4 regions of the Rhizobium sp. NZLR8 genome follow, and region 2 is predicted to be linked to each of the others. Evidence: predicted binding sites of a transcription regulator. Region 2 holds the regulator's gene; each other region holds the start of a gene.

Region 1 (4,279 bases), on a different contig from region 2:
TCTCGCCCGTGGCTGGCGCGCCGCCGTGACCGCGCGCAGACCAGAGACCCTCAGGGATCTCGCAGCTGAACACGGCAACCGCGCGCTTGCTCTCGCACTCGATGTGACGGACGGCCGCTCCGTCGCCGGCGCGGTTCATGACGCCGAGAGACATTTCGGCGCGATCGACGTGCTCGTCAACAATGCCGGCTACGGCTATCTCGCGGCGATCGAGGAGGGCGACGATGCGGAGATACGCGCCCAGTTCGAGACCAATGTCTTCGGATTGATCGATGTCACCAAGCAGGTTCTGCCGGGTATGCGGACACGCCGGCGAGGGTACATCTTCAATGTCTCCTCGCTCGGCGGTCTCGTCGCCTTCGCTGCCACCGGCTATTACCACGCCACCAAATTCGCGGTCGAGGCGCTGTCGGAATCGCTGTCTCATGAGGTCAAGCCGCTTGGCATCGATGTGACGATCGTCGAGCCCGGCGCTTTCCGCACGGACTGGGCCGGCCGGTCGATGGTCGAATCCAGCACCGTTATCGACGACTATGCCGAGACATCGGGCAAGCGGCGCCAGGCCACCCGCTCGGTCTCCGGCAAACAGCCGGGAGATCCGGTCCGTGCCGCAGCCGCCATCCTATCGGCCTTCGAGGCGGAGGAACCGCCGCTGCGTCTGCTGCTCGGCGCACCTGCCCTGAAGATCGCCCGCGAACGGCTCGACGCGCTGCGCGGAAACTTCGACGCCTGGGCGGAGACGACGCTCAGCGCCGATTTCCCCAGCTGACCACCAAGAAACACTCAATCGACAAAGGAGCTTGAAATGTCGACGATCGAAGGAAAAGTCATCGCCATTACCGGGGCCAGCAGCGGCATCGGAGAGGCTACTGCAAAGGTGCTGGCTGCCGCGGGCGCGCATCTCGTGATCGGCGCGGCCGCACCGAGCGGCTGGAGACACTCGCCGGCGAAATAGCAGCCAAGGGCGGCAGCGTGCGGCTGCGAAAGCTTGATGTCACCGACCGTTCCCAAGTGGAGGCCTTTGCGGGTTTTGCCAGGTCCGAATTCGGCCGGTTGGACGTTATCGTCAACAATGCCGGCGTCATGCCGCTCTCGCCGCTTGCGGCCCTCAAGGTCGACGAGTGGGACCGGATGGTCGACGTCAACATCAAGGGTGTGCTCTACGGCATCGCCGCTGCGCTTCCGATCATGAAGGCGCAGGGATCCGGACAGATCATCAACCTGGCTTCGATCGGCGGCCACGCCGTTTCCCCAACGGCCGCGGTCTATTGCGCGACGAAATTCGCGGTGCGGGCGATCTCGGACGGGTTGCGGCAGGAGACGGATCGCATCCGGGTGACGGTCATCTCCCCCGGCACCACGACATCGGAACTGGCCGGCACGATTACCGATCCGACCGCGCGGAACGCCATGAGGGTTTTCAGGGCGGTCACGATCAGCCCCGAGGCTATCGCCAATTCGATCCTCTATGCCGTCAGCCAGCCTGACGATGTCGATGTCAGCGAGATCATCGTCCGGCCAACGGCCAGCCCGCATTGAGCAGCCGGCATCCCGGCTGAGACCGCCCCGCCGCCTAAAACCCCAGCGATTGCTGGGCGGGCGGCGGCGGGCCGAGCTGGACGCCTTCAAGCTCCAGCATGCGGGTCTTCGATGACGAGCCGCCGGGAGCCGAGAAACCGCCGATTTTGCCACCGGCGGCCAGCACCCGATGGCAGGGGATGATCAATGCGACCGGGTTCTTCGCCATCGCCTGGCCGACGTCGCGCGCGACTTCCGGCCCGGCGCCAAGCTCTTTCGCCAGCGCGCCGTAGGTGGTCGTATGGCCCCAGCCGACACGCCTTGCCGCCGCGTAAATATCCTTGAAGAGGGCATCCTGCCCGGCAAGATCGAGTTCGACGTCGGAAAAATCCGTTTCCTCGCCCTGGAAATAGCGCTTCACGGCGGCGACCGTTTCGAGCACATCAGGCGTCGGCGCGCCGGGCTCGGCACCCGGCAGGCGGCGCAGTAAGAGCCGCTCGGTCGCTTCCGCGGTTTTCGTCGGCAGCTGGAAGCGGGCGATGCCGGCGTCGCTCCAGGCGATGCCGCAGAAACCAGCCGCGGTTTCGAAGATGAGATAGTGATGGATCGTCTGGGCCATGACACAGCCTCCGCGTTTTCGATTACCACCAAAATCGTACGGAACGGCCGCTGTTTCAACCCGATTCTTGCGCATCTCGTTCTTTTTTTGTTCTTGATATTCTACCTTGCCGGCGTATCTTTCACCTCTTTTTTGGAGCGCGAGGCGGTCATGACGACCTGACAGGCCATGAACCAGATTTCCTTCGATTTCGACCATGGTCAAAATCGACGCGGGCAGGCGGGTGAAAGCCGGAACGGCGGCCACAGGCTTTTCTTTGCGCTCCGCCCGCCTGCGATCGTCGAACGGCAAGCGGCTTCGATCGCCGACGACTATTGCAAGACCTTCTCCGTTTCCGCAAAGCCGCGGCTGACGACCCTGCATGTGAGCGTTATCGGCATCGGCGACTATGAAGTGTTGCCGGAGGACGTGATCTTTGCGGCCCGGCAGGCCGCCGCCACAGTCGAGGGCGCGCTGATCGCCGTCACCTTCGACAGGATCATGAGCTTCAAGCGGGAAGGCAAGGCGCGGCCTCTGGTGCTCTGCAGCAAAGACGGGCTGATGCCGCTCATGCGACTGCATGTCCAGCTTGGTGTCGGCCTGCACAATACCGGATTGCGTGACAATATCGATCGCAATTTCACGGCGCATATGACGCTGCTCTATGACCGCAAAGCAGTGCCGCCGACGAGCCTCGACCAACCGGTTTCGTGGACGGCGCGGGAATTCCTGCTCATTCACAGCGTTCTTGGAAAAACCGAACACCACATCATCGATCGCTGGCCGCTGCTTGGCTGACGGCAATGGCATCTCCGGACCAAGGCTTGCGCTTCCGCGATTTCCGCGCATAAAGCTGAACAACCGTCGGGATGGCAAACGGAGAACGAAGACAGCATGGATGTTTCAGAGATCATCATCCCAGGAGATACGCCGGGAACGGAGTGGCGGCTGCCGGTGCTGCGCTTTGCGGGCCACGATCCGAAGGCGCCGAAGATCTATATCCAGGCCGCACTGCATGCCGGGGAACTGCCGGGAACGGTGCTCCTGCATTTCCTCTGCGAGCGGCTGCGGCAGGCGGAAAGCGAAGGCGGGATCGTCGGCGACATCACCATCGTGCCGCAGGCCAATCCGATCGGTGCGGCGCAATCGCATTTCGGCGACCTGCAGGGTCGTTTCGACCTTGGCTCACGCACCAATTTCAACCGGGATTTTCCGCTGATCTCCCTTGCCGATCGGGCCACGCTGATCGAAGACCTCGATGATTATCCGGCTACCGACAGGCTGAAACGACAGCTCTTGCATATGGCGCTTGGCGCCGATCTCGTCCTCGACCTGCATTGCGACGACGAATCCCTGCAATATGCCTATATCGACGAAGCCTTCTGGCCGGAGGCGGCCGATCTTGCCGCTGCACTCGATATGGAGGCCGCGCTGCTTTCGGATGGCGAAAGCTCGGCCTTCGAAGAGGCGGTCGGTTTTGCCTGGAAATACGAGGTTCCCGGCGAGCGCCAATCGCGGCTGCCGGGCAGGCTTTCGGTCACCGTCGAGCTGCGCGGCAAACGCGACGTCGATCCGGTGCTGGCTGAGAAGGATGCGGAGGGGCTGTGGCGGTTCCTTGCGGCACGGGGGATCGTCGGTGAGGTGAAGGCTGAGGCAAGGGCGTTTTCCGGTCCGGCCGTGCCGCTCGACAATGTCGAGATCATTCGCGCTCCTGAAGGTGGGGCCGTGCTCTTGCATCGCGCCATCGGCGACAGGGTTGTGGAAGGCGAGCTCCTGGCGACGATTGTCACCCGCCCCGGTCAGCCGGGTGGCAGCATCGAACTCCGCGCCCCGCAAGACGGGTTGATCCTGACCCGAACGTCCGACCGGCTGGTACGGCGGCGCGGCGACCTGATGAAGATTGTCTGCGACAGTCCCAGCGACGCCTTGCGCAAGGCCGGCACGCTGGAGAATTGAGCCGAGCCGTATCCCGGCGAGCGCCGGGATAAAGTGTCGCGGGCGTTTGCGCCGGTCTTCTTGCATGGTATCTCGCAGCGATCACAGGGAATCGATCGGGCATGACCGTCACCATCTATGGTATCAAGAATTGCGACATGATGAAGAAGGCCCGCAGCTGGCTGGAAGAACACGGCGTTGCCTATGCGTTTCACGATTACAAGGCGC
Region 2 (4,279 bases):
TTGCTGCTTTTTTCGCCGGTGTTTCTCGGCGCCGGGGCGGCCTTCTGGTTTGTTGCGGCATCCGAATTTCCGCTTGTTGCATCGCTGCTCTCTCTGTTGGTGCTGACGATCGCGGTTCTCATCGTCGGCCGCAGCCGGGCGGCATTGCGGGCGACGCTGCTGGCGCCTGCACTCGTGGCCGGCGGCATGCTCTGCGCACAATTCGAGAGCTGGCGGGCTTCGACGGTGATCCTCGATTCCTCGGTGACGACGACAGTGACCGGCCGAGTCGAGCGGCGAGAAGGCGACGGCCGTGGGCGCTGGCGCTACATTCTTGCCGTCACCGGCACGGAGGCGCCGGAGTTGAAGCGGCCGCCGGGACGCATAACCGCGATCGTCCGCGGCGCCGACATGCCTTTCGACATCGGCGACCTCATCACCGGCAGGGCACGACTGACGCCGCCGGCAGGCCCCGCACTTCCCGAGCTCAACGACTTCTCCTTCGGTGCCTATTTCGATGGCATCGGCGCCAACGGCTTCTTCTACGGTGCGCCAGAGAAGGATCTGGAGGCGGGTCCGCAGGCTGCCAGATCGACATCGGCAGCTCTGCTGGAATGGCTTTACCGCCTGCGCAGTAGCATTGGCGACCGCATACGATCGATCCTGCCCGGCGACACCGGCGCTTTTGCCGCTGCTTTGGTGACCGACGAGCGACGCGCCATCTCGAATGCGACGACGGAGGCGCTGCGCCAGTCCGGCCTTGCTCATATTGTCGCGATCTCCGGCCTCAACATGGCGCTGTCGGCCGGCATCTTCTTCGTCGGCTTCCGGATGCTGCTCAGCCTTTTTCCGGGCGTCGCTCAGGCCTATCCGACAAAGAAGATCGCCGCCGCCGGCGCGCTCAGCGCCGTCACCGCCTACTACCTGATTTCCGGCTTCGGGGTCTCGGCCGAACGTGCCTTCATCATGATGGCGATCATGCTGGTCGCCGTCTTCTTCGACCGGCCGTCGATCAGCCTGCGCAATGTCGTTCTCTCGGCGCTCGTCATCATCGCCATTTCGCCGTCCGAAGTCTTGGGCCCGAGCTTCCAGATGTCCTTTGCCGCGACATTGGCACTCGTATCGGGTTATCAACTGTGGAAGGACCGGCGCGTCCGCGAAAACGCCTTGCTGAAACTGCCGGTCTTCCGACCGGTCGTTGCCGTCGCCGGCTTCTTCGGCGGCGTCTTCCTGACCTCGCTGATCGGCGGTTTTTCCACGGCGCTGTTTTCGATCGAACATTTTCATCGCCTGACCGCTTACGGGCTGCCGGCAAATCTCGCGACGATGCCGATCATCTCCTTCATCGTCATGCCGGCCGGGCTGCTGGCGATGTTGCTCATGCCGTTCGGTCTGGACGTTCCGCTCTGGAAGGTGGTCGGCCTCGGCCTCGACCTGGTGATTGCGGTCGCCAAAACGGTGTCCGGTTGGGGCGGTGATATCGGCATCGGCCGCTTGCCGGCTTGGTATTTCGCTGTCGCCGTGGCCGGCTTTCTGCTGCTGACGCTGCTGCGCACCCGGCTGCGCCATATCGGCACATCGATTATCGCCGTCTCTACGCTCGGCGTGCTGCTTCTGCCGCTTCCCCGGGCGCCGGATCTGGTGATTTCGGAGGATGGCAGTCTCGTCGCAGTGGTCGCGGCTGCGGCAATCGCTTCCAACCGCGAAAACCCGCCGGATTTCATCTTCGATCAGTGGCAGAGAGCACTTGTCCTGCCGACGCATTTCCCGCCGAAAATGCTGGATGGTCCCGCTGTCCCGCCGGAGGGAGACGACCGCCGCGTCAGGCTTTCCCGCGATCAGCAGAATGAAGCGAGGGCGGCGATGCGGGCGGCTGTCGCCGGTGGTGAAGCAAACCGCTTTTCCTGCGTCAAAAAGGCCTGGTGCACATCAAGGCTCGGCAATGGTCATGTGGTTGCCGTCATCGACAACGCTGCCTATCTCGGTCCGGCTTGCGACGCGGCGGATATCGTCGTGACGTCGGTCCGCCTGCGGTTCAACAGCTGCCGATCAGGAGCGACGCTCTTTACCGGTGAGACGCTGCGCAGGACTGGCTCCGTCGAGCTGCGCTTCGCCGATGCCGGCCTGGAGGTCGTGACCGCATTCGAAACCCTGTCGCGCCCATGGAAGCGCCATCGCGCCTATGACTGGCGCAGCAACAGTTTTGCCGAATCCGGCCTCTCCAATGTCAGTGATAGCGGCGAATGAGGCCGACGAGCTTGCCCTGCACCTTGACGCGGTCCGGCCCGAAAATCCGGGTCTCATAAGCCGGATTGGCAGCCTCCAGCGCGATCGAGGCGCCCTTGCGGCGGAAACGTTTGAGCGTCGCTTCTTCGTCATCGACCAGGGCAACGACAATGTCGCCGGGACTTGCGGTGCTGCCGTTGCGGATGATTACCGTGTCGCCGTCGAAGATGCCGGCGTCGATCATCGAATCGCCCTTGACCTCCAGCGCATAATGTTCGCCGGAGCCGAGCATGTCTGCGGGAACGACGATGTCGTGGGTGTTATTCTGGATCGCCGAGATCGGAACGCCGGCAGCGATCCGGCCCATGACCGGCACGGAGACGGAGTTGCCGTTATCGGCGACCGGTTTTGCAGGAGCGGGGGCGGCGACCGGCTGCGGCTTGCCGAGGCTGCCCTCGATGACGCTTGGCGAAAAGCCGCGCCGGGGCTGGATGCTCGGGCTGTAGGCCTCCGGAAGCTTGATGACCTCGAGCGCCCGGGCGCGGTTCGGTAGGCGGCGAATGAAGCCACGCTCTTCAAGCGCTGTGATCAAACGATGAATGCCGGATTTCGAGGCCAGATCCAGGGCATCCTTCATTTCGTCGAAAGAGGGCGGAATGCCGGATTCCTTCATGCGCTCATGAATGAAAAGCAGGAGCTCCTGTTGTTTGCGCGTGAGCATCGACGTGTGACCCCTTGATTGAAACAAATCCAGAACAGAACACTATATGTTCCATATGTGTTCCGCAAGTAGCTAAATTTCCGTAAAACTTGCCGCCAACTCGTTGAGTTTTTTATTTTCATTCGCCGGATTGGCGCACATGTCTTGCATTGAAGGTGGCGCTGTCGCACCCTCTTGGCGTTTCAGGGAGGGATATCATGAACGAGCACTCGGCCAAACCGCACCCGCTGGATCATGTCGTGCTGCCCGTTGTCAATATCGACCTGGCGCGCGAAAGGCTCGGCAAGCTTGGCTTCACCGTTGCCGCCGATGCCCGCCATCCCTTCGGAACGGAGAATGCCTGCGTCTTCTTTGCCGACAAGACCTATCTGGAGCCGCTCGGTATCGCCAGCCGCGAGGAGAGCGAGGCATCGGCGCGGCAAGGCAATGTCTTCACCGCCCGCAATCGGGCCTTCCGCTTCCGCTGTGGCGAGGAGGGGCTTTCGGCGGTGGCGTTCGGCACCGGGGATGCCGGCCGCGCTCATCGGAGCTTCGTCGGCAGCGGATCGAGCGCCGGCGACATGCTGCAGTTCAGCCGGCCGATGAAAATGCCGGACGGTTCCGAGACCATGGCCGGCTTCAAGCTGGCCTTTGCCGCTGAGTTGCGCGCGCCGGATTTCTTCCTCTTCTGTGTTGAGCGCATCAATCCTCTGCCGGCCGATCGCGGTGCGCTAGAGACGCATGCCAATGGCGTCACCGGCATTGCCGAGATCGCGCTTTGCGCGCCGGACCCCTCTGCATTCGCCGCCTTCGTCAGCCTTGCAACGGCGCAATCGGCCGTCGAGAAAACCGGTTTCGGCGTTAATATCGCGGCGCCGAATGCGAAAATCAGCCTGATGACGCCGGAAGGGCTGGAGGCCTATTTCGAGATCGCCGTCGCATCCGCCGACCGCGGCCTGCGCGGCCGGGCTATCCTCTTTGCCGTCACCGATCTTGCCGTGACAGAAGCGCATTTGGCTGCTAACGGAGTGACCTACACGCGCAAGAACAATCGCATTCTGGTGAAGCCCGCGCCCGGGCAGGGCACGCTCTTCGCCTTCGAGGAAACACGATGAGCACTGATACGAATTCCGAAGTCAGGATCGGCGAGGGCGCAGGCCAGGTCACATTTTCCAATACCGGCCGCCTGTCGCTGATTGCCGGCCCTTGCCAGATGGAGAGCCGCGACCACGCCTTCATGGTTGCCGGCACACTGAAGGAGCTTTGCGCCAAACTCGGCATCGGTCTCGTCTACAAGAGCTCCTTCGACAAGGCAAACCGCACCTCGCTCTCTGCCGAACGCGGCATCGGGCTTGAAAAGGGCATGCAGATCTT
Region 3 (4,279 bases), on a different contig from region 2:
TGCAGAGATCGAGATACTCGGCCACCGACATATCGGTTTCGCGGCGTGCTTCGTAACTGCGCGTAAACGCATCGAATACGGATTCGTTCAGCATGGGCCCTCCATTAAGGTTATGCCGCAGGCTCAAAGTCGTATAACCATCGAGATGGCTACGACGTTCCTAAGAATCAATAATTTCGTAGGTATATTCGACGCTCACCGGCTGTTTCTTGCAACGCACAAAAACGTGCATGCACCGGTTATTTTTACTCTACGAAACTGTTTCTCATTATAGTTGAAAAAAGCACCCCTGCGGTATCAGCACATTTCGCGACGTGACAGAAAGATGAAAAGGGTGTGCAATGTCGCCCGTGATTCGAACTCTGGAAAAATCGGCGATTGGCAGCCAAATCTGCGCAGAGTCGATGCTGGCCAGCACGTGCCGACCCGCTCCTGACATGATGGAAACGGGCGCATCCGGGCCGTGAGCCAATCGTCGCGACCGTCCCCCGCCGCGGCAATTCAGCCGTTGAATGCCTTCTCCAGCGCAGCGACATCGATCTTGACCATGCCGAGCATCACCTCGGTCACGCGCCTGGCCCGCTCGCGGTTGTCGTCAGCGATCATCTCGGCAAGCATGCGCGGCACGATCTGCCAGGACAGGCCCCAGCGGTCCTTCAGCCAGCCGCAGGCCTCCGGCGTGCCACCATTGGCTAGGAATGCTTCCCATATCCGATCGATCTCGGCCTGGCCTTCCAGGAGAATCGCGATCGAGAAGGAATGGTTGAAGCTATCGAGCGGGCCGGCCTTCATTGCCAGGAAGGCCTGATCGCCGAGTGTGAACTCAATCAGCTCGACGCTGCCGGGAGGTCCGCTCGGCGTCTCCGCCGGCAATATGGTGGTGCGGCCGATCCTGGAGTCGGGAATAACAGACACGTAGAATTCGACAGCTTCACGGGCTTCCTCCGCGAACCAAAGATTTGAAACGACCTTCGCCATGCAACAGCCTCCTTGTTGTTGATGAGCATGTCCCCAGACTACTGCCCGATGATCCAAGCCCGATCCAAGGACGCCCGGCCGGCGCCGGTTCCGACAGACTGCGATTAGAAATTTTCGCCCCATTCCAGCCGACATGGCGAGCGCAGCCGCGCCGGCCGGCGGCCTTGCCGCCCGCAGTAACCCGCTTGGATTAGCGGTGGCTCGGGAATGAAAGCAGAACATCTTTTCTGGTCTTTCCTTCCCGAATCACTACATTACGCGCCATGAGCAATAGTTTCGACGATATTCCCTTCTTCGACGAAGAGCCGGACGAGATGGCGCGCAAGCCGCAGCCGCCTGCCGCGCCCGCAGCAAGAGCGCCCGCCCCCGGCGGCGGCATTGCCGCTCGCGCGATGGCGGCCCGCGACGGCGGCGCCCGGCCGGATTATCTTACCGGACTGAACCCCGAGCAGACCGAAGCCGTCGAAACCCTGGAAGGCCCGGTCCTCGTGCTTGCAGGCGCCGGCACCGGCAAGACGCGCGTGTTGACCACCCGCATTGCCCACATCCTCAATACCGGCCGCGCCTTCCCGTCGCAGATCCTCGCCGTCACCTTCACCAACAAGGCCGCCCGCGAGATGAAGGAGCGCATCGCACTGCTCGTCGGCGGCGCCGTCGAGGGAATGCCCTGGCTCGGCACCTTCCACTCGATCGGCGTCAAGCTTCTGCGCCGCCACGGCGAGCTCGTCGGCCTGCGCTCCGATTTCACCATTCTCGATACCGACGACGTCGTCCGTCTGATCAAGCAGCTGATCCAGGCCGAAGGCCTCGACGACAAGCGGTGGCCGGCCAAGCAGTTCGCCGGCATGATCGACACCTGGAAGAACAAGGGTCTAGGCCCTGCCGATATCCCTGAGGGCGATGCCCGCGCCTTTGCCAATGGCCGTGGCCGCGATCTCTATTTTGCCTATCAGGCACGCCTGAAGACGCTGAACGCCTGCGATTTCGGCGACCTGCTGATGCATCCGATCGCGATTTTCCGCAAGAACCCGGATCTCTTGAAGGAATATCACGGCCGCTTCCGCTATATCCTCGTCGACGAGTACCAGGACACCAACACCGCCCAGTATATGTGGTTGAGGCTTCTCGCCCAGCGCTCCAAGGGCGAGAAGCAGAATGTCTGCTGCGTCGGCGACGACGATCAGTCGATCTATGGCTGGCGCGGCGCCGAGGTCGACAATATCCTGCGCTTCGAAAAGGATTTCCCCGGCGCCAAGGTCATCAAGCTCGAGCGCAACTACCGCTCGACCGAACATATTCTCGGGGCTGCTGCCCATTTGATCGCCCATAATGAAGGGCGGCTTGGCAAGACGCTGTTTACCGACCGCTCCGATCCAAACGACGTCAAGGTGCAGGTCCACGCCTCCTGGGATTCGGAGGAGGAAGCCCGCGCCATCGGCGAGGAAATCGAGCAGCTTCAGCGCGGCAAGCATCTGCTGAACGATATGGCGATTCTCGTGCGCGCCTCTTTCCAGATGCGCGAATTCGAAGACCGCTTCGTCACCCTCGGCCTCAATTATCGCGTCATCGGCGGCCCACGCTTCTACGAGCGCCTGGAGATCCGCGATGCGATGGCCTATTTCCGCATGGTCGCCCAGCCCGCCGACGACTTGGCCTTCGAACGCATCGTCAACACGCCGAAGCGCGGCCTCGGCGATACGACGGTGCGCGCGCTGCATGACTACGCGCGCGCCCGCGATATCCCGATGCTTGCGGCAGCCGCCGACATCATCGAAACGGATGAGCTGAAGCCGAAGGCGCGAAAGGCACTCTTCGATGTGATTCAATCTTTCCGCCGGTGGCAGGAACTGCTTGAAAACACACCGCATACCGAACTTGCCGAGCAGATCCTCGAAGAGTCCGGCTATACCGACATGTGGAAGAACGACAAGAGTGCCGAAGCCCCCGGCCGCCTCGAGAACTTGAAGGAGCTCATCCGCTCGATGGAAAGCTTCGAGTCGATGCGCGGCTTCCTCGAGCACGTCTCGCTGGTCATGGACGCCGAGACCAACGAGAATCTCGATGCCGTCTCGATCATGACGCTGCACTCGGCCAAGGGGCTGGAATTCGACACCGTCTTCCTCCCCGGCTGGGAGGAAGGCCTCTTCCCGCATCAGCGCGCGCTGGATGAAAGCGGTCGCGCCGGCCTGGAGGAGGAACGCCGCCTTGCCTATGTCGGCATCACCCGCGCCAAACACCGCTGCCATATCTGGTTCGTCTCCAACCGGCGCATCCACGGCCTCTGGCAGTCAACCCTGCCCTCGCGTTTCCTCGACGAACTGCCGGAAACCCATGTCGAGGTCGCCGAAATGGAGCAGAGCTATGGTGGGTATGGCCGCGGCGGCTACGGCCAGTCCCGCTTCGACAAATCAGAACCCTTCGCCAATTCCTATTCCACCCCCGGCTGGAAACGCGCCCAGGCCAACAAGACCGACGCCACGCGCGACAATTGGGGCTCCCGCTCCGGCCACGCCGTCGAACGTATCGGCTATGGCGAAAGCGGCCCGAAGGGGCGCACGATCGAAGGCGAACTGGTGGCAAAATCCACCTCGTCGGAACCGTCGAAGTTCACGCTCGGCGACCGCGTATTCCATCTGAAATTCGGCAACGGCAACATCACCGGCATCGAAGGCAACAAGCTGACGATCGAGTTCGACCGAGCTGGACAGAAGCGGGTGTTGGACGGGTTCGTCGAGCGCGTCTGACGTCGCGTCAGCATGGCGGGAAAACGCTCACCCGAGCATCCGCATCCTTCCAAGACCCAGGATATCATTGACGAGGGCGATGCCGATCCCCGCGGCGACGACTCCCAATCCGATTAGAAAGAGCCGGCGCGACCGATCATATTTGACGGCGATGAGGGAATTGCGCGCCAGCAAATCGGCGAAGACCTTCACCTGAATGGCTATGCCGATGGTCAGGAACAGCATCGGCAGGATATCGATGCGGCTCCAGTCATTGGGATTGGAAACCCAGACGCTGATGAAATTAAGGGAGAAACCGAGGATGATCCCGGTCGCCGTCAGCGATCCGTTTCGGAACGTCGCATCGATCTTCTCGTTCGGCTCTGGCTCGGACATGGTTTCGCTTCCGGCTTGCGTCTGAGCAAGAAAGGCAGAAATCGCGCCCGGGAGCAAGATCGCCCTCGCATCGCGCGTCCGGAAGGGCGGACGAAATGCCGTCGCGGCGGAGAGCCGGCGCAGCGCTCAAGGCCCTTTCCGCGAGCACCGCCAGCGCGGTCTCATGTGATCGCCGACGCGGA
Region 4 (4,279 bases), on a different contig from region 2:
GACGTTGTCGCAGTCGAATAAGGGCGCTTCTCAAGGCCGGTGAAGACGTTCTTGAACTGCACCATACCGGCATTGGTGAACATCAGCGTCGGGTCGTTGCGCGGCACGAGCGGGCTCGACGAGACGATCTCATGACCGTTCTTCTTGAAATAGTCGAGGAATGTCGACCGGATATCGTTCACACCGCTCATGCTATGCCCTTCAATGCTGCCCGAGGCAGGTAAATCTAAATCCATCGGCTTTTAACGTTCGCCTCCGCCACTGTCCAGCAGACAAACAAAACCGGCCGCATTCTGATCAGGGAATGCAGCCGGTTTGGATTTTCTAAAGGACTGGCAGAAAAACTGATCGCGAGATCACATCTCCGCGGCAGCATCACTGTCATCGGGATCCGGTCCGCCGTTCTGCAGGAAGCGGTCGGCGATCAGGCCGGCATTCTGGCGCAGCGACAGCTCGATTTCGCGAGCGAGATCCGGATTGTCGCGCAGGAAGGTCTTGGCGTTTTCGCGGCCTTGGCCGAGACGCTGGCTGTTATAGGAGAACCAGGCACCCGACTTCTCGACGATGCCGGCCTTGACACCGAGATCGACCAATTCGCCGGTCTTGGAAACGCCCTCGCCATACATGATGTCGAACTCGACCTGCTTGAAGGGCGGCGCCATCTTGTTCTTGACGACCTTCACGCGGGTCTGGTTGCCGATCACCTCTTCGCGCTCCTTGACCGCGCCGATGCGGCGGATGTCGAGGCGCACGGAGGCATAGAACTTCAGCGCATTGCCGCCGGTCGTCGTTTCCGGCGAACCGAACATGACGCCGATCTTCATGCGGATCTGGTTGATGAAGATCACCATGGTGTTCGACTTGGAAATCGAAGCGGTGAGCTTGCGCAGCGCCTGGCTCATCAGGCGCGCCTGCAGGCCGGGTAGGCTGTCGCCCATCTCGCCTTCGATTTCGGCGCGCGGCGTCAGTGCAGCGACCGAGTCGATGACAAGAACGTCGACGGCGCCGGAGCGCACCAGCGTATCGGTGATTTCGAGCGCCTGCTCACCGGTATCGGGCTGCGAGATCAGAAGGTTCTGCAGATCGACGCCAAGCTTGCGGGCATAGACGGGATCGAGCGCATGTTCGGCATCGACGAAGGCGCAGATGCCGCCCTTCTTCTGCGCTTCGGCAATGGTCTGCAGTGCAAGCGTTGTCTTACCCGAGCTTTCCGGCCCGTAAATTTCGATGATGCGGCCCCTCGGCAGACCACCGACGCCAAGTGCAATATCGAGGCCAAGCGAGCCGGTCGAGATCGTCTCGATCTCGACAACATTCTCGTTGGAGCCGAGTTTCATGATCGAGCCCTTGCCGAACGACCGCTCTATCTGTGAGAGTGCCGCTTCAAGCGCCTTGCTTTTGTCCACCGATTTGTCCTCTACCAGCCGCAATGAATTCTGAGACATCCGATCCACCTTTAGGTTATTGAAGCCGCCCAAGCAATGTTGAGTTTGTACCCTGTTTGTTCCATTCTCGCAATAGGCGATCAAACAATTGAAAGAAAAAGGTAAAACGGCCCGTGTTCTATTTTTGTTTTATCGATGCAAAGCAACGGCTTAGACCTGAAATGCCAACACGCGCCCATCAGAATGCATCGCATCGATTCGCTTTTTCGGCATTGGGAGAGCGACTGAAATGAACAGAAAGATTCTCGTTCTCGGTGGTGCCCATATCGATAGACGCGGCCGCATCTTGGGCGAGACGGCGCCTGGCGCCAGCAATCCCGGGACCTGGTTCGAAGAGCCGGGCGGCGGCGGCTTCAATGCGGCGCGCAATCTCGCAAGGCTTGGTTTTCAGGTGACGATGATCTCGCCGCGCGGCGGCGATCCGATGGGCGAGATGGTCGGCGAAGCCGCCGATTTCGCCGGCATCGACGACCGGCCTTTCGTCTTCCTCGACCGCAAGACGCCGAGCTATACGGCGATCATTGAGAAGGACGGCAATCTGGTGATCGCCCTTGCCGACATGGATCTCTACCGCTTCTTCGTGCCGCGGCGTCTCTCCATCCGCTGGGTGCGCGAGGCCTTCGCCGTCCATGATCTCATTCTTTTCGACGCCAACCTGCCGGAGGAGACGATCGCGGCGATCGTTGCCAAGGCGCAGTCCCTGGCAAAGCCGGTCGCAGCGATCGCCATTTCGCCCGCAAAGGTCGTCAGGCTGAAACCCTGTATCGGGGATATCGACTACCTGTTCCTGAACGAGGCCGAGGCCGCCGCCCTTGCCGGGCAACAGCCGGAAGACGCTGCCGGCTGGCCGCCGCTTCTGAACGCGATCGGCATCAGGAACGCCGTCGTCACCCGCGGCCGCCGCGAGCTCGTCGCTCTTTGCGAGGGCCGCGCCGTGACGCTGCAGCCGCCGATCGCCGACACTGTCGCCGATGTCACCGGTGCCGGCGATTCTCTTGCAGCCGGCACGCTCGCCGCCTTGATGGACGGCCTGCCGCTCGAGGAGGCCGTCCGCCACGGCACCGCGGCCGCCACGCTGACCGTGCAGTCGCGGCACGCCGTCAACGAAAATCTGACGCCGGATCTCTTGAATGCGGCGCTTGCCCTTGTTCCCAAGGTCAGAATTCTGCATTGAAACGACGAAATTAAATAGTTGAGTGTGATCTCGTCCGAAACCGCTGAGACTTTCGGCATCATGCTCCATCGACGACAGGACAAATCATGACCAAGCCCATCTCGCCTCTTCTGCCGATCGCCTATTCGAAAGAGGTCGCCAGCGCCAAGCAGCGCGGCGCGCCGTTGGTGGCACTGGAATCGACGATCATCACCCACGGCATGCCCTATCCCGGCAATATCAAGATGGCCCGCAGCGTCGAGACGATCATTCGCGAACAGGGTGCCGTCCCGGCAACGATCGCCGTCATTCACGGCACGCTGCATGTCGGCCTTGAAGCCGGCGAACTGGAGCAGCTTGCCAAGGCGACCGAAGTGATGAAGGTGTCGCGCGCCGATCTCGCCTTCGCGATCGCTGAGCGCCGCACCGGCGCTACCACAGTCGCCGCGACGATGATTGCCGCCGCCCGCGCCGGCATCCGGGTTTTTGCCACAGGCGGCATCGGCGGCGTGCACCGCGGCGCCGAGGAAAGCTTTGACATCTCCGCCGATCTCGAGGAACTGGCGCGCACCGGCGTTATCGTCGTCTGCGCCGGCGCCAAGGCAATCCTCGACATTCCGAAGACGCTGGAGGTGCTGGAAACCCGCGGCGTTCCCGTCGTCACTTACGAGAGCGAAGAATTCCCCGCCTTCTGGTCACGCTCCTCGGGCATCCGCAGCCCGCTGTCACTGAACAGCCCGGCCGCCATTGCCAATTTCCAGACGGTGCGCGAACAGCTCGGCATCGACGGCGGCATGCTGATTGCCAACCCGGTGCCCGAGGCTGACGAGATTGCCCGCGAGGAGATGGAAATCTACATCGAGCGGGCGCTGGACAGCGCCGAGCGCGACGAAATCACCGGCAAGGCGGTCACGCCCTATCTGCTCTCCACCATCTTCGACCTGACAGATGGCCAGAGCCTGAAGACCAATATCGCGCTGGTCGAAAACAATGCGCGGCTGGCGGCAGAGATTGCCGTGGCGCTTGGGGAATAAGGTAGCGGGCCGGCAGGAATCGCCTCGGTAGATAGGCCATACCGGGTGAGCCCCCCTCTGCCCTGCCGGGCATCTCCCCCACAGGTGGGGAGATCGGCTGCGGCACCGGCTTCCACGACAATCAACATTGCAATCCGGCAAACGATAGAGAGGCGGGAGGAGCATGCCTCTTGTCGATCTCCCCACCTGTGGGGGAGATGGCCGGCAGGCCAGAGGGGGGTGTCTCACGGCACGCCCTCTCAAAACCTCTGAGCCACCGAACTCCTAACTATCCAGCGTTTCCTTCACCACCACCGCAAGCTGCTTCAACGAAAAAGGCTTCGGCAAGAACCCGAATTTTGCCTCGGGCGGCAGGTTGCGGGCGAAGGCATCTTCGGCGTAGCCCGAAACGAAGATGAATTTCATGTCGGGATAGGTCTTGCGCAGCTCGCGCAGCAGCGTCGGGCCGTCCATTTCGGGCATGACCACGTCGGAAACGACGATGTCGACCTTGCCGTCGAGCTCTTCCATGATGTTGAGCGCCTCGACGCCCGATCCCGCCTCGTGCACGGTATAACCGCGGGTTTCCAGCATGCGCTTGCCGCCGCGGCGCACCGCCTCCTCGTCTTCGACGAGAAGGATGACCGCCGATCCCGTCAAGTCCTCCG

The links. Region 2 encodes LexA, which represses DNA repair genes until DNA is damaged. Its sites were predicted from a motif close to TGTTCNNNNTGTGTTCNG; they were not measured.
Region 1: HJB89_RS03555 (2'-5' RNA ligase family protein) is a predicted target of LexA. The motif match lies at 2,215-2,232, and genes of this name have one in related genera.
Region 3: HJB89_RS11705 (ATP-dependent helicase) is a predicted target of LexA. The motif match lies at 1,182-1,199, and genes of this name have one in related genera.
Region 4: recA (recombinase RecA) is a predicted target of LexA. The motif match lies at 1,560-1,577, and genes of this name have one in related genera.

Annotation. Positions count from the first base shown of each region.
Region 1 covers NZ_JABDVY010000001.1:731,141-735,419, reverse strand. The annotation lists gene HJB89_RS03570 (oxidoreductase) at 1-769, shown strand, start outside; partial or broken gene HJB89_RS03565 (SDR family oxidoreductase) at 806-1,539, shown strand; gene HJB89_RS03560 (methylated-DNA--[protein]-cysteine S-methyltransferase) at 1,574-2,137, opposite strand; gene HJB89_RS03555 (2'-5' RNA ligase family protein) at 2,306-2,914, shown strand; gene HJB89_RS03550 (succinylglutamate desuccinylase/aspartoacylase family protein) at 3,011-4,072, shown strand; gene HJB89_RS03545 (ArsC family reductase) at 4,174-4,279, shown strand, end outside.
Region 2 covers NZ_JABDVY010000007.1:213,698-217,976, forward strand. The annotation lists gene HJB89_RS17900 (ComEC/Rec2 family competence protein) at 1-2,226, shown strand, start outside; gene lexA (transcriptional repressor LexA) at 2,207-2,926, opposite strand; gene HJB89_RS17910 (VOC family protein) at 3,124-4,020, shown strand; gene kdsA (3-deoxy-8-phosphooctulonate synthase) at 4,017-4,279, shown strand, end outside.
Region 3 covers NZ_JABDVY010000004.1:255,875-260,153, reverse strand. The annotation lists gene HJB89_RS11715 (PrkA family serine protein kinase) at 1-94, opposite strand, end outside; gene HJB89_RS11710 (VOC family protein) at 502-978, opposite strand; gene HJB89_RS11705 (ATP-dependent helicase) at 1,242-3,722, shown strand; gene HJB89_RS11700 (hypothetical protein) at 3,750-4,097, opposite strand.
Region 4 covers NZ_JABDVY010000018.1:84,882-89,160, forward strand. The annotation lists gene alaS (alanine--tRNA ligase) at 1-191, opposite strand, end outside; gene recA (recombinase RecA) at 357-1,445, opposite strand; gene HJB89_RS28795 (carbohydrate kinase family protein) at 1,675-2,619, shown strand; gene HJB89_RS28800 (pseudouridine-5'-phosphate glycosidase) at 2,706-3,632, shown strand; gene cckA (cell cycle histidine kinase CckA) at 3,897-4,279, opposite strand, start outside.